Regions from separate parts of the Lysinibacillus sp. UGB7 genome, predicted to be linked through region 2. Evidence: a T-box and tRNA genes for the amino acid it is inferred to sense, from the RefSeq annotation. Region 2 holds a T-box; the other holds one or more tRNA genes.
The links. A T-box is a leader RNA that pairs with one kind of tRNA and senses whether it is charged. The one in region 2 lies ahead of serS (serine--tRNA ligase), so its partner is inferred to be a tRNA-Ser.
Positions count from the first base shown of each region.

Region 1 (7,780 bases), on a different contig from region 2:
ACAGATGTTTCAGCATCAATTGTACGTAAGGCAAACAGTGCAACAATTTCTAACAACAAACCGACCGGCACCATAATACGTGGACCAAAGCGATCAAAAATATGACCTGATGCCACAGCCATAAAGGCATTGATAACACCGCCAGGAAGTAGAGAAAGACCAGCTATCATTGGCGCAAGAAGTAAAATATTTTGCAAATAGATTGGGAGTAATACCATCGTTGCTAAGATAGTCATATGCACGAGAATGACCATCATAATGCCAATATTGTACATTGGAAATGAAAAAACTTTTAAATTAAGCATAGGTTGTTCCATTTTTAATTGGCGCAAACAGAAAAGTATAATCCCAATAATACCGATGCTGATAGCAATCATTACTTCAGCTGTCATGAATGTGCTGAGTTTACCAGAAATACTGAAGCCGTAGACTACTCCTCCAAAACCAATCGTTGAAAGGATGATTGATAATACATCAAATTTAACGGGTTGTACCTCGCTAACATTTTGAACAAATTTTAAGCCGAGTACAAACGAAATTATTAGGAATGGGACGCTTATCCAAAAGATATAATGCCATGAGAAATGCTCCATGACGAAACCTGCAATGGTTGGGCCAATTGCAGGTGCAAAAATAATGACTAAGCCAATTTTGCCCATTGCTGCCCCACGTTGGTTAATGGGATAAATCATTAGGACGACCTGCATCATGAGTGGCAAAATAATGGCGGCTCCTATAGCCTGAATAATTCGTCCAGTGAGTAATACTGTAAAGGTTGGTGCAATTGCTGAAACGACAGTACCGATAATTGCGAATAATAAAGATACAACAAACAAATGCCTCGTAGGAAAACGCTGCATAAGAAATCCTGATAAAGGTACCAATATACCTAGAGTTAGTAAATACCCAGTTGTTAGCCACTGAATAGTAGAAGCATCGGTGTTAAAATCTAGAATTAGTTGGGCAAAGGCCATATTAAGTGCTGTTTCATTAAATAAACCGATGAAGGCAGCGACTAGAAAAGCAGCGATAATTTGATTGCGTTGTTCATATAACTTTTGACTATCCATATAACCCTCTTTTTCTTTAGTTTTCATTACTCCTAACAGTAACATATACATATGATTTATTTCCAACTGTTTCCGTCACAATTATTGACTATAAAATAGAAGAGGATAAAAAAGACTAGTCAATGTGCTGGTGTTTTATTTACAATATTTGTGTAAGCCATTCATAATTCATAATAGGGGTGTTATGCATGACAAAAGTGGAAGTAAGTTTTAAACATTTACCGACGACAGCCATTTCTGATGCAACAGGGGGGCATACGAATTTACGCAGTGATATTAAGCCATTAGCAGATCATTTTAAAATTGCTGGGCGTGCCGTAACTGTTCGATTACCAGATGGGGAAAATGGTGCTGTGCTAGAAGCCATTCGGGCTGCTAACGCAGGCGATATTTTAGTGATTGATGCAAAGGGTAATATGAATCGTGCTGTGGCAGGGGACTTTGTAATTTCATTAGCGAAAGGTATGGGTATACAGGGCTTCGTGGTGGATGGTGTAATTCGTGATATTGAAGCTATTAGAAAGTTAAACTTTCCGGTGTTTTCTCTTGGAACAACGGTAGCGGCTGGCAATAAAAATGGTGGCGGTAAAGTAAATGTACCCATTGCTATTGGCGGCGTAACTGTTCAACCGGGTGATTATATTATTGGGGATGTAGATGGTGTTCTTGTTGTGCCACAGGTGGATGCGGAGCGTATCGTTGTGACCGCTGAGGCAAAAGTTGCAAAGGACGAAATACGAGCACAAGAAGCACACGTAAATGGCAAAGAATCAATTATTGCCTATTTAGATAAAGTGTTAGACAAATAAGAAAATCCTCACGATGCATTTATACATCGTGAGGATTTTCTTATTTAGACTATGCTAAATTTTCATTTTCTTTAAAGTAATTTTTCATTTTTTCTTTATCAAAACGGCCTTCCCATTTCGCCATTACTAACGATGCTAATGAGTTACCAATTACGTTAACAACTGTACGTCCCATATCAAGAATACGGTCAATACCCGCAATAAACGCTAAACCTTCAATTGGAATACCAACAGTACCTAACGTTGCAAGAAGTACAACGAATGAAACGCCTGGTACACCTGCAATCCCTTTAGACGTAACCATTAATACAAGCATTAATGTAATTTGTTCGCCGATGCTTAAGTGTATTCCATACATTTGTGCTATGAATAACGCAGCAATTGCTTGGTACAGTGTTGAACCATCTAGGTTAAAGGAATAACCTGTTGGAATAACAAAAGATACGATGTCTTTTGGTGCGCCTAGTTTCTCCATTTTCATCATGATTCGTGGTAATACAGCCTCTGAACTAGCTGTGGAGAACGCTAAAATTAACTCATCTTTTAATACTTTAATTAAATAGAAAATACTGATACCTGCTATTTTTGCCACAATGCCAAGAACAACAAAGATGAAAAATAACATCGTGCCATAAACGAGTATAGCAAGTTTGGCAAGAGGTATTAGGGAAGCAAATCCATATTTGGAAACGGTTACACCAATTAAACCAAATACCCCAATTGGAGCGAATTTCATCACGAGGTTCGTTACCCAGAACATAGCATCAGCTACACCTTGGAAGAAGCCTAAAACTGGCTTACCTCGATCCCCGATGGCAGCAACACCCAGACCAAAGATAACGGAGAAGAAGATAATCGCAAGCATATCACCTTCAGCCATAGATTGGATAATATTTGTTGGTACAATACCTACAATAATATCGAAAGGTCCTTCATGTTGTACTTCCTCAGTTGTCGAAACGTATTTCGAGATATCTCCTTGAGAAAGCTCGTTCATATTCACACCAGCACCTGGCTGGAAAAGGTTCGCAGAAAGTAAACCGACAACAATTGCTACCGTTGTAATAACTTCAAAATAAATAAGTGATTTCCCGCCTAATCGCCCAAGTTGTTTCATGTCGCCTGTCCCAGCAACGCCAACGATTAATGTCGAAATAATAATCGGTACAACAATCATCTTAATCAGATGTAGAAAGATATCTCCTAGTGGTTGTAGATATTTTTCAATATTGGGGTTTCCGTAAAAGATACCGCCAACAATGATCCCTAAAGTCAAACCGATTAGAATTTGAGTGGCTAAACTGATCTTAAATTTCTTTTTCAAAATCTTCGTTCCTCCTAATATTAAAATTTTTAGGACACGCCTTACTTTAATAATACGGAGGACTTATAAAATCCGACAGAATCCGATAAAATTAATTTATTTTTGTTAAAATGTCTGAATATAACACTTGAATAAACTTCTTTATATTCACCTTTGCTTTTCGATTACCATGATCCTCTATTTGCTTCATAAGCTGACGAATCTCTTTTAAATCAAAGTATCGCGGTGCATAGTATTCGAATTCAGAGTTTGTGTAATCAACAACACCCAAATTGGCCAAATTAATCATTGCAGCTAAAATCGTACGACGCACACGCTGTTCAATGGCTTTACTTTCCTTCAATATTTCATCGGGAGTCGTTTTGGTGACAGCGGCTATTTCTTCATACAGCTCCTTTAACGGAGGAAGTGGTGCAATTTTATGCTGATGTGCTAGTAATGTTTCGATTATGGCAATGATATCCTCGCTGCCGATTTCACCAACAATGCCCATATCATTCAAAATTGATTGAATATGATCACGTGATGTCGCTTTATGATTTTTTTGCTCATTTATTTCTATACTAGTAAGGGATTGGCGAATAACTAGGAGCGAGTTCTTTAGTCGAAATTGTTCTGTTGTTTTACGTAAAACATTTTCGACCTCAATTTTGTTAATTGGTTTATGAATGAAGAAATCTATACCTTGTTCATACGCCTCACCAACCATCTCCTTATTCACTACTTGAGAAATCATAATAAATTGTCCCTCAAAGCGATTTTGAATTAGATGCTCTACCGTTGCAATACCATCTAGCTTTGGCATAAGTAAATCGATTAGCACAAACTCTGGTTGTGTCATTAATATTTGTGGTATGGCATCTTCACCATTGCGTGCTTCACCAATGACGGTACCTAAACCACTATCTTCAATAATTTGCTTTAACATGACACGACTTGCACGATCATCATCTACAATAAAATACCTCATTTAAGTCTCTCCTGTTTGAATAGTTTGCGTAGGAATTATAATTTTAAACATCGTTTCTTTATTATTAGATTCGACAGAAATTGTACCGTTTAATTTTGTTATTAGTGTGGTTACGTGTGAGAGCCCAATACCGGTTGCTGCTACACCTTCAATATTATATTTTGTAGTATAACCAGGCTCAAAAATAATAGAGAGATCATTTTGTGAAATGCCACTTCCATTATCACATACGGTTATTACAGTATCATCCTCTTGTTGCTGAATAGCAATAGAAATAATACCGTGTTCTTCAATTGCTTCTATGGCATTAGCTGTTAAATTATTTAATAGAGCAAGCAATGCAATATGCTCCTCCGTTTGAAAATCACTATCAAAACTAATTTTAAACTGTATATCTTTTCCTAGCAATTCACTATATTTACTATTACCTTCCTCTATATAATGCAATAATTCTGATAATCGAATGGAGCCATAGCTCTTTTCACCTACGATTTTTGAAATACCCGCATAAATGCGTTGTGAATCTTTCTTTACTTCATGAATTTCCTGGGCAATATGCAGCGCTTGTAAGCATTCCGCGCGATAGCCTTTAACTTTTAATTGGCGATATAAATCAAAGCCGCTTGCTGTAATTGTTTCAATATGATTCATTGATTTTTTTAGGTATAAGGTTTCTACATATAAATCAGAACCAATATTAAGCATTTCTTGTACGCGTTTTTTTTGTTCGGCAATTAAAATAGAACTATAGATGCCAACCACGAAAAAGCTCCGTAGCAAGGCAACGGCAACGAGTATGAGAAAGTCGTGTATAAATACAAAATTATACGAGTGCACAAGAAAACGTGCTAACTGTTCACCTAAATTACTAATGACTTCGCTAAAGGCAACAAGGAGTCCGAGCTTTAACGGTTTTTCTCGATATTGATGAATGTTTAATTGATGTAGGCATAATGCAAACAATAAGTAAAATATAGCTGCAGGCAGATGCATAAGAATACTTTCTATTATTGAAACATCTAATGTGTAGTAATAGTAATTAACTATAACTCGGAAAGAGGTAGTCACAATACTTGTAGCAATACCTGCTAAGATAATTGGTGTAGGTTTAATGAGAGTACATAAAAAGAAGATAATACTTCCTAATCCAAAGCGAAATGTTGTATCGTAGAACGGCAAAATTTTTATTTCACTACCGACCGCTGTAAATAAGGCTATCATTAAAACCCATGTGAGGGTTGCACGGGACATAATAACTTTCGTGTACATTTTCAAGCATCCTCCCTAATCTATATTAGTCGAGCGAGATATCTAATAAAAAAATACCACATCCTAAGTGGAAGTGGCATCTAGAAGTGTAAGTGCAATTTTAGGCAAAAAAAAACGGCTACATCATGTAGTCGGATTTTAAAAACTGGAGGAGGTAGAGGGATTCGAACCCCCGCGCGGTGTTACCCGCCTGTCGGTTTTCAAGACCGATCCCTTCAGCCAGACTTGGGTATACCTCCATAGTATATTGTTGCAATGTCTTATCGACAAAAACTAATTTATCATGTATTAGTTTTCACGTCAATACTTTTATCATTTTTTTTTAGATTTTCTAAAATTAATTTTTTATATGGCAGAGATATCAATAGAATATAAATAATTAGTGTAATTCGTTGCATTTTATGAAAACTGAAAGTATACTAGTTATTGCCGTGCTAGGTGGGAAGGTAGCGGTGTCCTGTAACTCGCAATCCGCTCTAGCGAGACTGAATTCCTTTTTTGAGGCTGTCCGTATTGTTTGGTCTGCCTTTTGCACGTAGTGTTGACGATTGGGTCCTGCGCAATGGATACCCATGAACTATGTCAGGTCCGGAAGGAAGCAGCATTAAGTGGTATTATTCATGTGCCGCGGGGTTGCCTAATCTGAGCTAACGACAAGAGTAACGCTTATGTGCGGCTGTCGAAAAAAGGTGCACGGCATTAAATTGCCAATTCAAACGCATTCGTCTATTGTAGGCGAATGCGTTTTTTCTATGTGAATAGTGACAATACGATTTTATTAATAATGCAGCCAATGCTATAATAGAGCTATCATATTTAAAAAGAAGAGGAGAGGAAATCATTGACGTATCAAGCATTTTATCGTGTGTATAGGCCACAATCATTTCGTGAGATGTCAGGTCAAGCGCATGTCAAAAGAACGCTACAAAATGCTCTCCTAGCAAATAAAACAACGCATGCGTATCTGTTTTCTGGTCCGCGTGGTACTGGGAAAACGAGTACGGCTAAAATTTTTGCGAAGGCATTAAACTGTGAGCGAGCCCCGTCAAGCGAGCCCTGTAATGACTGTGCAACTTGCTTAAGCATTACAGATGGTTCTCATCCAGACGTAATAGAATTTGATGCTGCATCCAATTCACGCGTTGAAGAAATACGTGACATTATTGAAAAAGTTCGTTTTGCTCCTGCTAGTAGCAGGTTTAAAGTGTATATCATTGATGAAGTGCATATGCTTTCAACAAGTGCCTTCAATGCACTTTTAAAAACTTTAGAAGAACCACCGTCGCATGCTGTTTTTATATTAGCAACGACAGAGCCGCATAAATTGCCAGCGACGATTATTTCGCGTTGTCAGCGCTTTGACTTTAAACGACTTTCGACGAACGATATTATTGAACGGATGAAGGTTGTATTAGAAGACATTGAGCTACCTTATGAAGAGCAAGGTTTAAAGGTTATTGCGCAATCTGCTGCTGGTGGCATGCGGGATGCTCTGAGTTTGTTAGACCAAGTCGTATCCTTCAGTGGTGATCTCTTGAAACTGGAAGATGCACTGCTTGTTACAGGATCGATTAGTCAGGAAGTTTTTTATGATTTGGCAGAGGCTTTAAAGGTGAAAGATGTCGCACAAATGCTTGCGTTATTAGAACAACTTATTGCCGATGGGAAAGACCCACTACGTCTGGCAGAGGATTTAATTACATTCTTCCGCGACTTACTGCTCCTGCAAACGAGTGAGGGGTTAGCGGAATTATTAGAGCTAGTATCGCCAGAGGAGCGAGTGTTTACTTTAGCACATGATTTTGCACCAGATTTGCTTTATGGCTATATTGACATCTTAGCGAAAACACAACAAGAAATGCGTTTCTCTCATCATACAAAAATTTATTTAGAAACAGCTTTGCTGAAAATGACACAGTTTTCAGGTGGAGTAGTTAATCAAGTGAACTCCTCAGGAGAAACAACGGTGAGTCCTGAGATAGCACAGAAAATAGTGGCGCTTGAGCAGACAGTCCAGCAATTATCAGCGCAATTGCAAAATGGGGTGCCGACACAAACTACGCCGACGCCTAAGGAGCAACGTCCACGTGCAAAAAGTCCAAATGGCTATAAGGCTCCGACTGGACGTATTCAAGAAATATTAAAGGATGCTACAAAGCAGGATGTGCACCGCGTTAAAGCCGTGTGGGCACAAGCATTAAACCAAATGCAAAAGTCTCAATCGGCTCTATTAGCAGAAGCTGAACCTGTTGCGGCATCTTCGAGTGCTTTTGTGTTAAAATTCAAGTATGATATTCATTGTCAAATGGTTGCTGATAATCATGCACTAAAAGCACAC
Region 1 covers NZ_JBMGUV010000049.1:2,003-9,782, reverse strand. Annotated here, with positions in the region: gene ACOMCU_RS26020 (MDR family MFS transporter) at 1-1,070, opposite strand, end outside; gene ACOMCU_RS26015 (RraA family protein) at 1,259-1,879, shown strand; gene ACOMCU_RS26010 (cation:dicarboxylate symporter family transporter) at 1,929-3,203, opposite strand; gene ACOMCU_RS26005 (response regulator) at 3,295-4,173, opposite strand; gene ACOMCU_RS26000 (ATP-binding protein) at 4,174-5,442, opposite strand; tRNA gene ACOMCU_RS25995 (tRNA-Ser) at 5,589-5,681, opposite strand; RNA gene ffs (signal recognition particle sRNA large type) at 5,872-6,139, shown strand; gene dnaX (DNA polymerase III subunit gamma/tau) at 6,284-7,780, shown strand, end outside.
Region 1: it encodes a tRNA-Ser, which carries the amino acid that the T-box ahead of serS (serine--tRNA ligase) is inferred to sense. The anticodon was not compared.

Region 2 (7,780 bases):
CAATGCTTCTAAAAAACATTCTTCGGCTTCATTTTGCCTCGCTAATTTCATAAGGCATTTATCTTTGTGTTGCTAGCCATACATGTGTATTTCTCCTTCTATTTATCAGAAACCTTTTTCGATTTCCAATCTAACCTTTTCAAATAGAAAAAGCACAATTCTTGCTGCTGAATTGCGCACGATTGTTAAGTTACTTCATAATAAAACTTACAATAATTCAAGTACGATTCCCACATAACAATCAAATCAATATTTAAAACAATAACAATATAATAAAAAACAAAATAAATTTATTGATAATCGATAAATGTTATATTAAAATCATATAATCATTAAATCAGTGAGGTGCTTTAAATGAATGGTAAACTAGGTTCAACTTTTTTCTTAAAGGTTGTTGCTTTTCTTATTGGAATTGCGGTACTTGCCGTGTGTATATTTTTGTTGCCTGAAGCAGCCAGAAGAGATGCTATATTGCGTCCAGGAGATTACTCGATATATCCGTTGTTAATATGTGCGTATGGAGTATGCATTACGTTTTCTGTAGCTTTGTATCAAGCATATAAACTATTGAGTTATATCGATAGTAACAACGCTTTTTCCGAGTTATCCCTTAAATCCTTGAAGGTTATAAAAAAATGCGCTTTTACAATTATTTTCTTAATTTTATTAGTAATAGTTTACTTAAGGGTGTATGCCATGTTCACGGGTGATGACCCAGCAGGTCCAATAGCACTTGGACTAATAGGGATATTAGCAACAGCTATCATCGCTGCCATTATGGACGTACTTCAAAAGCCATTAAAAAATATCCTAGAAAAAAAGAAATAAAAATGTAGATGTTTATTTTGCAGGTATAATATCTTCTTTCCCTATTAAATTAAATGGCTCTTAAATGAAAAATAGGCGCCTATTCTTTTTCAAGAATTGCGCCCGATTGCGAAATAGTGGAAAATGCGAAAGAGCTGCAAAATGTCATTTCTAAATTTTTTCTAATGCACCCCATCCTTGATTATAGTAACATCTTTTTTAGTCTCGCTAAAATTCCTTTAAGAAATAAAGCATTTTTTTCAAATCCACGGCGTTTACACCACCCGATACTATTAAAAGCACCTGTAAATCGATAAAAAGGCAAGACAATTACCTGTTAAAGGATATCTAAAATAGCTTTTACCCGTTATTTATTTTGGTGCAATAATTTCTTTACCACCCATGTATGGTCTTAAAACTTCAGGAATTACTACGCTTCCATCAGCTTGTTGATAGTTTTCTAGGATAGCGGCAACTGTACGACCAATGGCAAGACCTGAACCGTTTAATGTATGAACATATTCTGGTTTTGCATTTGGCTCACGACGGAAGCGGATATTCGCTCGTCGTGCTTGGAAATCCTCAAAGTTAGAGCAAGAAGAAATTTCACGGTACATGTTTTGTGCGGGAATCCAAACTTCTAAATCATATTTCTTCGCTGAAGTAAAACCTAAATCAGCTGTACACATTTTTAGCTTACGATATGGTAAGCCTAGTAATTGCAATACTTTTTCCGCATGGTTTGTTAATAGCTCTAATTGTTCGTATGATTCCTCTGGTTTTACAAAGCGAACTAGTTCTACTTTGTTGAACTGATGTTGACGGATTAAACCACGTGTATCACGACCTGCAGATCCCGCTTCTGAACGGAAGCACGCACTATAGGCAGCAAAGCCTTGTGGTAAAGCCTCGGCCAGTAAAATTTCATCACGATAGAAGTTTGTTACAGGTACCTCTGCCGTTGGAATCATGAAATAATCTGTTTCCTCTAATTTAAATACATCTTCTTCAAATTTAGGAAGATTTCCAGTACCCGTCAAGCTATCACGATTAACAATGACAGGTGGTAGCATTTCCTCATAACCATGCTCCTCTGCATGTAAATCCATCATAAATGTCATTAATGCACGTTCTAAACGAGCTCCAAGCCCGCGGTAGAATAAGAAACGGCTACCTGTTACTTTTGTACCTCGTTCAAAGTCAACAATCTTCAAATCTGTAGAAAGATCCCAGTGTGCTTTAAAGTCAAAATCAAATGTTGGAATTTCACCCCAAGTATATTCTTCTACATTGTCGTCTTCTGTTGTCCCTACTGGTACAGATTCGTGTGGAATGTTTGGCAAGCGCATCATCATATCTTTAAAGCGCTCTTCAACATCATTTAGTTGAACATCTAGCTCTTTAATTTCATCGCCTACTTGACGCATACGAGCAATAACTTCATCTGCATTTTCCTTGTTGCGTTTCATAATTGAAATTTGTTCAGATACTTTATTTCGTTCTGCTTTTAATTCTTCTGTTTTAGCAATTAACTCACGACGCTTTGCATCTAAATCCTCAAAGTCATCTAAGTTGCCTAAATCTTCATTACGTGTTAATAGCATTTCTTTAATTTCCGCGAAATTATCGCGTACGCGTTTAATATCTAACATAGTCATACCTCCAGTAGTTTAATGACATTGCATCCATTAAGTCTTGGTGTAATTGCGTTGCAAGCTAAACTCGAATAGCTCCGCTTTGAATCAAAATAAACACAAAAAAGCCCCCATCCCTAAAAAGGGACGAGAGCTACCCGCGTTGCCACCCTAATTGATTAGGCATATACCTAATCCACTTATTTCATAACGGCATTTCAGCCGGCTACAGCCTACTTACATTACTTCGACTGTGCAACTCCAGGACGGATTCACAAGTGCTTCTATCAGCTTCCACCAACCGCTGACTCTCTAAAAAAAACGTGCTTGCTACTACTTCCCATCATCGTGTTCAGTTATTTAAATTTTAACCATACTGTACTATATGAAAACAGTTTTTGCAAGTCATACCATAGGATACAAAATATTCTAGAATTCTTGAATCACCGGTTAATTCCAGATGAAATGCACAACCCAACAGGGCTGTTGAGATTTAACGAAGTAATGATCATTTATTATCTTGTTAGCAACAATCACTAATGCATGTAAACATGTAATATGAGTCATGCGATAAAGTTTATAGGCTGTTGATTTCGCCAATAGCCCTTTCTACCATTTCCCCATTCATTGTTAACAAAAAGAACCTTCTAGTAGTTATAGTAGAGATAGTTTTAATTTAGATTGAATCAAACGATTTTCCTATATGTTTTAAACAACCTTACATTATATTTGCACCAACTGCAACGCCTTCTTAACCTCCTGAACATCTTTTGCTAATACGCTCTTCACATTCGATCCGAACCATTCCAATGACGCATCTACCTCCTCGATTGAATGTACTCCTGCTAGGAATTCATCATAATCAATTGCACCTTCAAACAATGGAACCATCCCTTCTCTAGACCCTGATGCAGCATAAACATTGTTGGGAGAAAAAACACCAAGTGATGCACGTGAGGCAATATTTTTAAAGTGAAAATGTGAGATGTAAGGACGAAGTTGCTTCATGGCGACAATAGGGTTTAACCCTGATTCCCATATATGCAAAACGTCAAAGTTCACTCGTAGGCTTGAGTGATTCGTTTCTTCGAGTAACTGCATCGTTGAAGGTAAATTATCTGTCAATGTGTTGGGATGAGTTTCAACAAGCAAATATTGTCCTTTTGACTCAAGATAATCACAGAGCATTCTAAGCCTAGAAATAAGTTCTGCCCTTTCTTTCTTACTCGTGTCTGAACTGCCCTGTTTTCCTACAAATGTACGAATCTTATTCGTTCCCCAGCGCTTTGCAAGTGAAGATAACTTCTCTGTTTCAGCCATCATCTCAGAAACTGGTGCTTCTAATGGCAAATAATCACTAAGCATGCTCGTTTCCAAACCGTAGGAGCTTAGCCAATCTGCTCCATATTGAAGTTCCTCTGCCAAGTTCTTTGCATGCACACCCCAGAGCTCGATTCCTTGAAAACCTTGAGTTTTTGCAAAGTGAGCTATTTGATCAATCGAGTGGAGATGGTGCCGAAACGAGATCGTACAGATAGATAGTTTCATAACATAACCTCTTTCTTGTGCTGTAATGTTAACCATGCTTTAAAACATTCTTGTAATCCTTGCTTTATCTTGAACTCAAGGAGATTTTGTTCTTCTAACTTCACAAAAATATCTTCAGCTAATAACAAAACTTGCGTCATCGCAAGTTTCATCGCTCGATACTGAATCGTTGTATAACCATTCACTAGACGCTCAATTTCATCACACCATGTTTCAAAGCCTTTCTCATCGCGGCCAAGAGCTTCCCAAAAAAACGCAAACGCATGTTCATATGCATACTTTCTAATCGCTAAAACCGGCAATTGTTTTAAGGCAGTCGGAAGTTTTGACATACTTTCTTTTTCTTTTCCTACGGTATACCCTTTAATAATTTCGGTAATTGCTTCTGTCATCGGATTACTATGAAGCTTTATACATGTATTAAAATAGGCTTCAACCGTCTCTGTAGTTGGAGCAATAATCGTCTCAGAATCAAAGTAATAGCCACCTCCGACAGTTGGCTCTTGAATTGCATCTAAAATCCTCTCCTTCGGCAAAATCCCTTCCCAGCGAAAATCAGGGTCATACATAAACCACTCTGCTTCATTTTCTGTCGATTCTAGCATCACATAATGTGGAAATGGACGTTGATGAAATTTATTCTCTCGCTCTGGAAGCATCGATAAATCCAGCATCACCATCACATGTTGATGTGGAGATTCATTTTCTAATAACCTTTGCAGCTTGTTTATATTTTCTTGTTTTGATTGTTCTTCGTCATACCATTTGTAAAGCTTGATTCCATAGAGCATTTCATACCATGTTTGAAAGAAATGATGATCAATACGATCTGAGTGGTATGCTAGCACTCCATTATCGAGCACATCAAAATCTGCATCCCATACCCCAAAATAGTAGGGCCTATGATCAACGCCTTTTGTTTTCTTAATAACTTCACAAACACAGCTTACAAAACAATGAACTTTTATCATTTTTCTCCTCCGATTATTCTACTTTTTGCTGTTTTTCTAAAAAGCTTGCTAATGTTCCTACTGTTTTGAAATCTTTAGGAACGAGAATCTCATCGGGAATGGAAATGCCAAGATCCAACTCTAAATGAAGAATCAGTTGAAGGACCATAATTGAATCCATATACAAATCCTCATTTAACCGGGCATCTTCATTAAAAGAAGACAGTGTCTGCAACTCTAATGAATTTTCCATAATATCATAGATGCTCTTGATCAATTGTTGTCTCGTCATACTGGAATGCCTCCAAGTTTTTTTCTACTTACTTTTCCATTTGGCAGCTTTTCAATTTCATGAACAAACATAAACTCCATCGGCATTTGATGTGGAGCGAGAAATTTCCGGCACCATTCTCTAAGCTCCATATTATCGATTGGTTCAGTAGACACGTATAGTGCACATACTCGCTCTCCTGATAGGTTGTTTTGTTTCTTATATACGACTGCTTCGACTATTCTTGGGTCATCCATTAACACGGTTTCAACTTCTTGCGGATACACATTCAAGCCTGCTACATTAATCGTGTCATCCATTCTTGCAAGAAAAGAAAGAACATTATCTTCTATATAGCCAAGATCTTTTGTATAAATCGTTTGTGTAGGCAATTCAATGATAATTTCGCTCGGTGTTTGTTTGTCACCAGCTGTCACCTTCACATGAGGGAGGGGGTAGCCCATTTCTTTAGGATCTTCCACATTAGGGTGAATCGCAACACACCCGGATTCAGAGCATCCATACTGCTGTAATACTTGGCGAGATTTCTCTCTTAATGATGTCAACCAGCTATGCGGCATCACAGTTCCTGACGTCATCACACGATCAAATTGTTGATCAATAGGCAATAAACGACTTAATGTATGAAGTAACGCTGGAGCCCCATAGAGTATGTGCTTAGGAAATTCTTTAAGCTTTTTCAAAATATATTTAGGATTACTATTCGTAATAATAACCGGCTTTGCTCCCCTTTTTATGCAAGCCAAGACACCACAAATGAATCCATAAGAATGAGTAACCGGACAAGCGACAATAGAATTTGTCAAGGAATCGACAGGTAACGTCTTCACATAGCTTTCAATCTCTTCTTCCACTGAATTCCACGTTCGTTCAATACATTTCGGAGCTCCTGTTGTACCTGAGCTCATTTGAACTAATACTCCTTCTTGGTGATTAGAATGATTTGATAGTTCGATGAAAGAATCGATCGATTGGAACAACAAAAGATGACTACCTGCTGAAGAAGCAAGCCGCACAGCCCCCTCTTTTGGTGTCGCTGGATGGATTGGGACGACTGATCCACCTTTTTGGCGAATATATAAACATAGAGCTATATATTGGAAAATATCGTCCGTACAAATAGCTAGTCTGCGATTGTTACACTCTCTTAGATGAGATAAGCTTTCATATATTTCATATTGCTTGTCGATATCTTCTACTGTATAAAATTGATCATTGACATAAAACATCATCATTCCCCCTTTTTATCCGCTTGCGCCAACCTATTGCTGACGATATGCCGAAAATTACCTTCTTCTTGATTTTGAAGTTTCTTTGTTAGCAAAGATTCAACATAAATATGTGTACTATTATGCTGAATCTGTTCATTTCTTGAGCATAATGATGGAAAACGTTCAAAGTGCTTCTGTATTCCTTCTCTAACTTGACTCCAAAAACGTGTTTCTGCAAATCCATACTGCTCTTCTAACAAATAAGATAATTCACTTAAATGAAACACGAATAATGTATCCATAACTAACTCTCGTAAAGCCTCTATAGAAGACATCCAATAATAATGATCGACAGGTGCATCTTTAAAACGTTCGTGTATCGTTTCGAAGTCTGGAACGAGGCTTCTGTCCGCAATAAATTCTTCTATATATTCGATACTGTCATGGAAATCCCTCAGTACAACCCGAGTCGGCCAGCCATTTTGATGGATTAAAATCATATTTTGTGCATGGGCCTCAACAGCAATACCGTGAGCAACAAGCAAGTGCCATACAGGAATAACACTCACTTCGATCAAGCGCTTTACCCACTCCTCCGTTCCATATCGGAAAAGCCATTCATCTATAAACGGACGCCCATCTTTCTCCATCATCATTAGCACCGTAAACGGTACCGCTTCCTCATCATCCTTCATATACGAGCGCACACTTTCTCGCCATATTGAGCCAAGTTGACCTTCTAGTTTTCTGCTATGTTTTTTTGCATTCGGTTCAAAAATAATTCCTGCATATTCTTCCAGTACAATAAGAGATGCTTCCTTTTGTAAATAGGAGTCTAATTGAATCACCTGTTTAAGCCATGCTGAAATATGAGGAGCGGCACAAACAGCATGAGAATGTAATTTTCGTAATGAAGAGGTATTCACCATATTCATCGAGCATTTTAATTGCGCTTTTTCAGGATTTGAAAAATTCCATAATGTTCGCACCGATTGTGTTGCCCGATAGTAATCTCCTTTCACATCTAGGGGAATTAGATCTTTTTGCTCAATTAATCCAGCTAGTTCATGTTTCATGTTATGCCACTGCCAAGGATGAACCGGTAAAAACGTATATTCTTCATGTGTTCCATCGAATACCGCAAGCTTTGCAAGAAGGTCTTCCCACATCAATTGCCCTAGCTCTCTTTTCCAAAAGCTCTCTTCCTCTTCAAGAACAGTGATTCGTACGTAGCTTCTTCTCACTGCAACCCATTGAAGGGTAAATGATTGCTTTGCCTCAGGGCCATAGTCTTTATGGTCGTCGATCGTAAAACCGGTTCTTGATTTAAAACAAGGG
Region 2 covers NZ_JBMGUV010000011.1:330-8,109, forward strand. Annotated here, with positions in the region: gene ACOMCU_RS11515 (hypothetical protein) at 1-51, opposite strand, end outside; gene ACOMCU_RS11520 (DUF2975 domain-containing protein) at 355-828, shown strand; gene serS (serine--tRNA ligase) at 1,179-2,459, opposite strand; T-box leader at 2,582-2,797, opposite strand; gene ACOMCU_RS11530 (sugar phosphate isomerase/epimerase family protein) at 3,165-3,989, opposite strand; gene ACOMCU_RS11535 (DUF6005 family protein) at 3,986-4,960, opposite strand; gene asbD (petrobactin biosynthesis protein AsbD) at 4,974-5,231, opposite strand; gene ACOMCU_RS11545 (AMP-binding protein) at 5,228-6,460, opposite strand; gene ACOMCU_RS11550 (IucA/IucC family protein) at 6,463-7,780, opposite strand, start outside.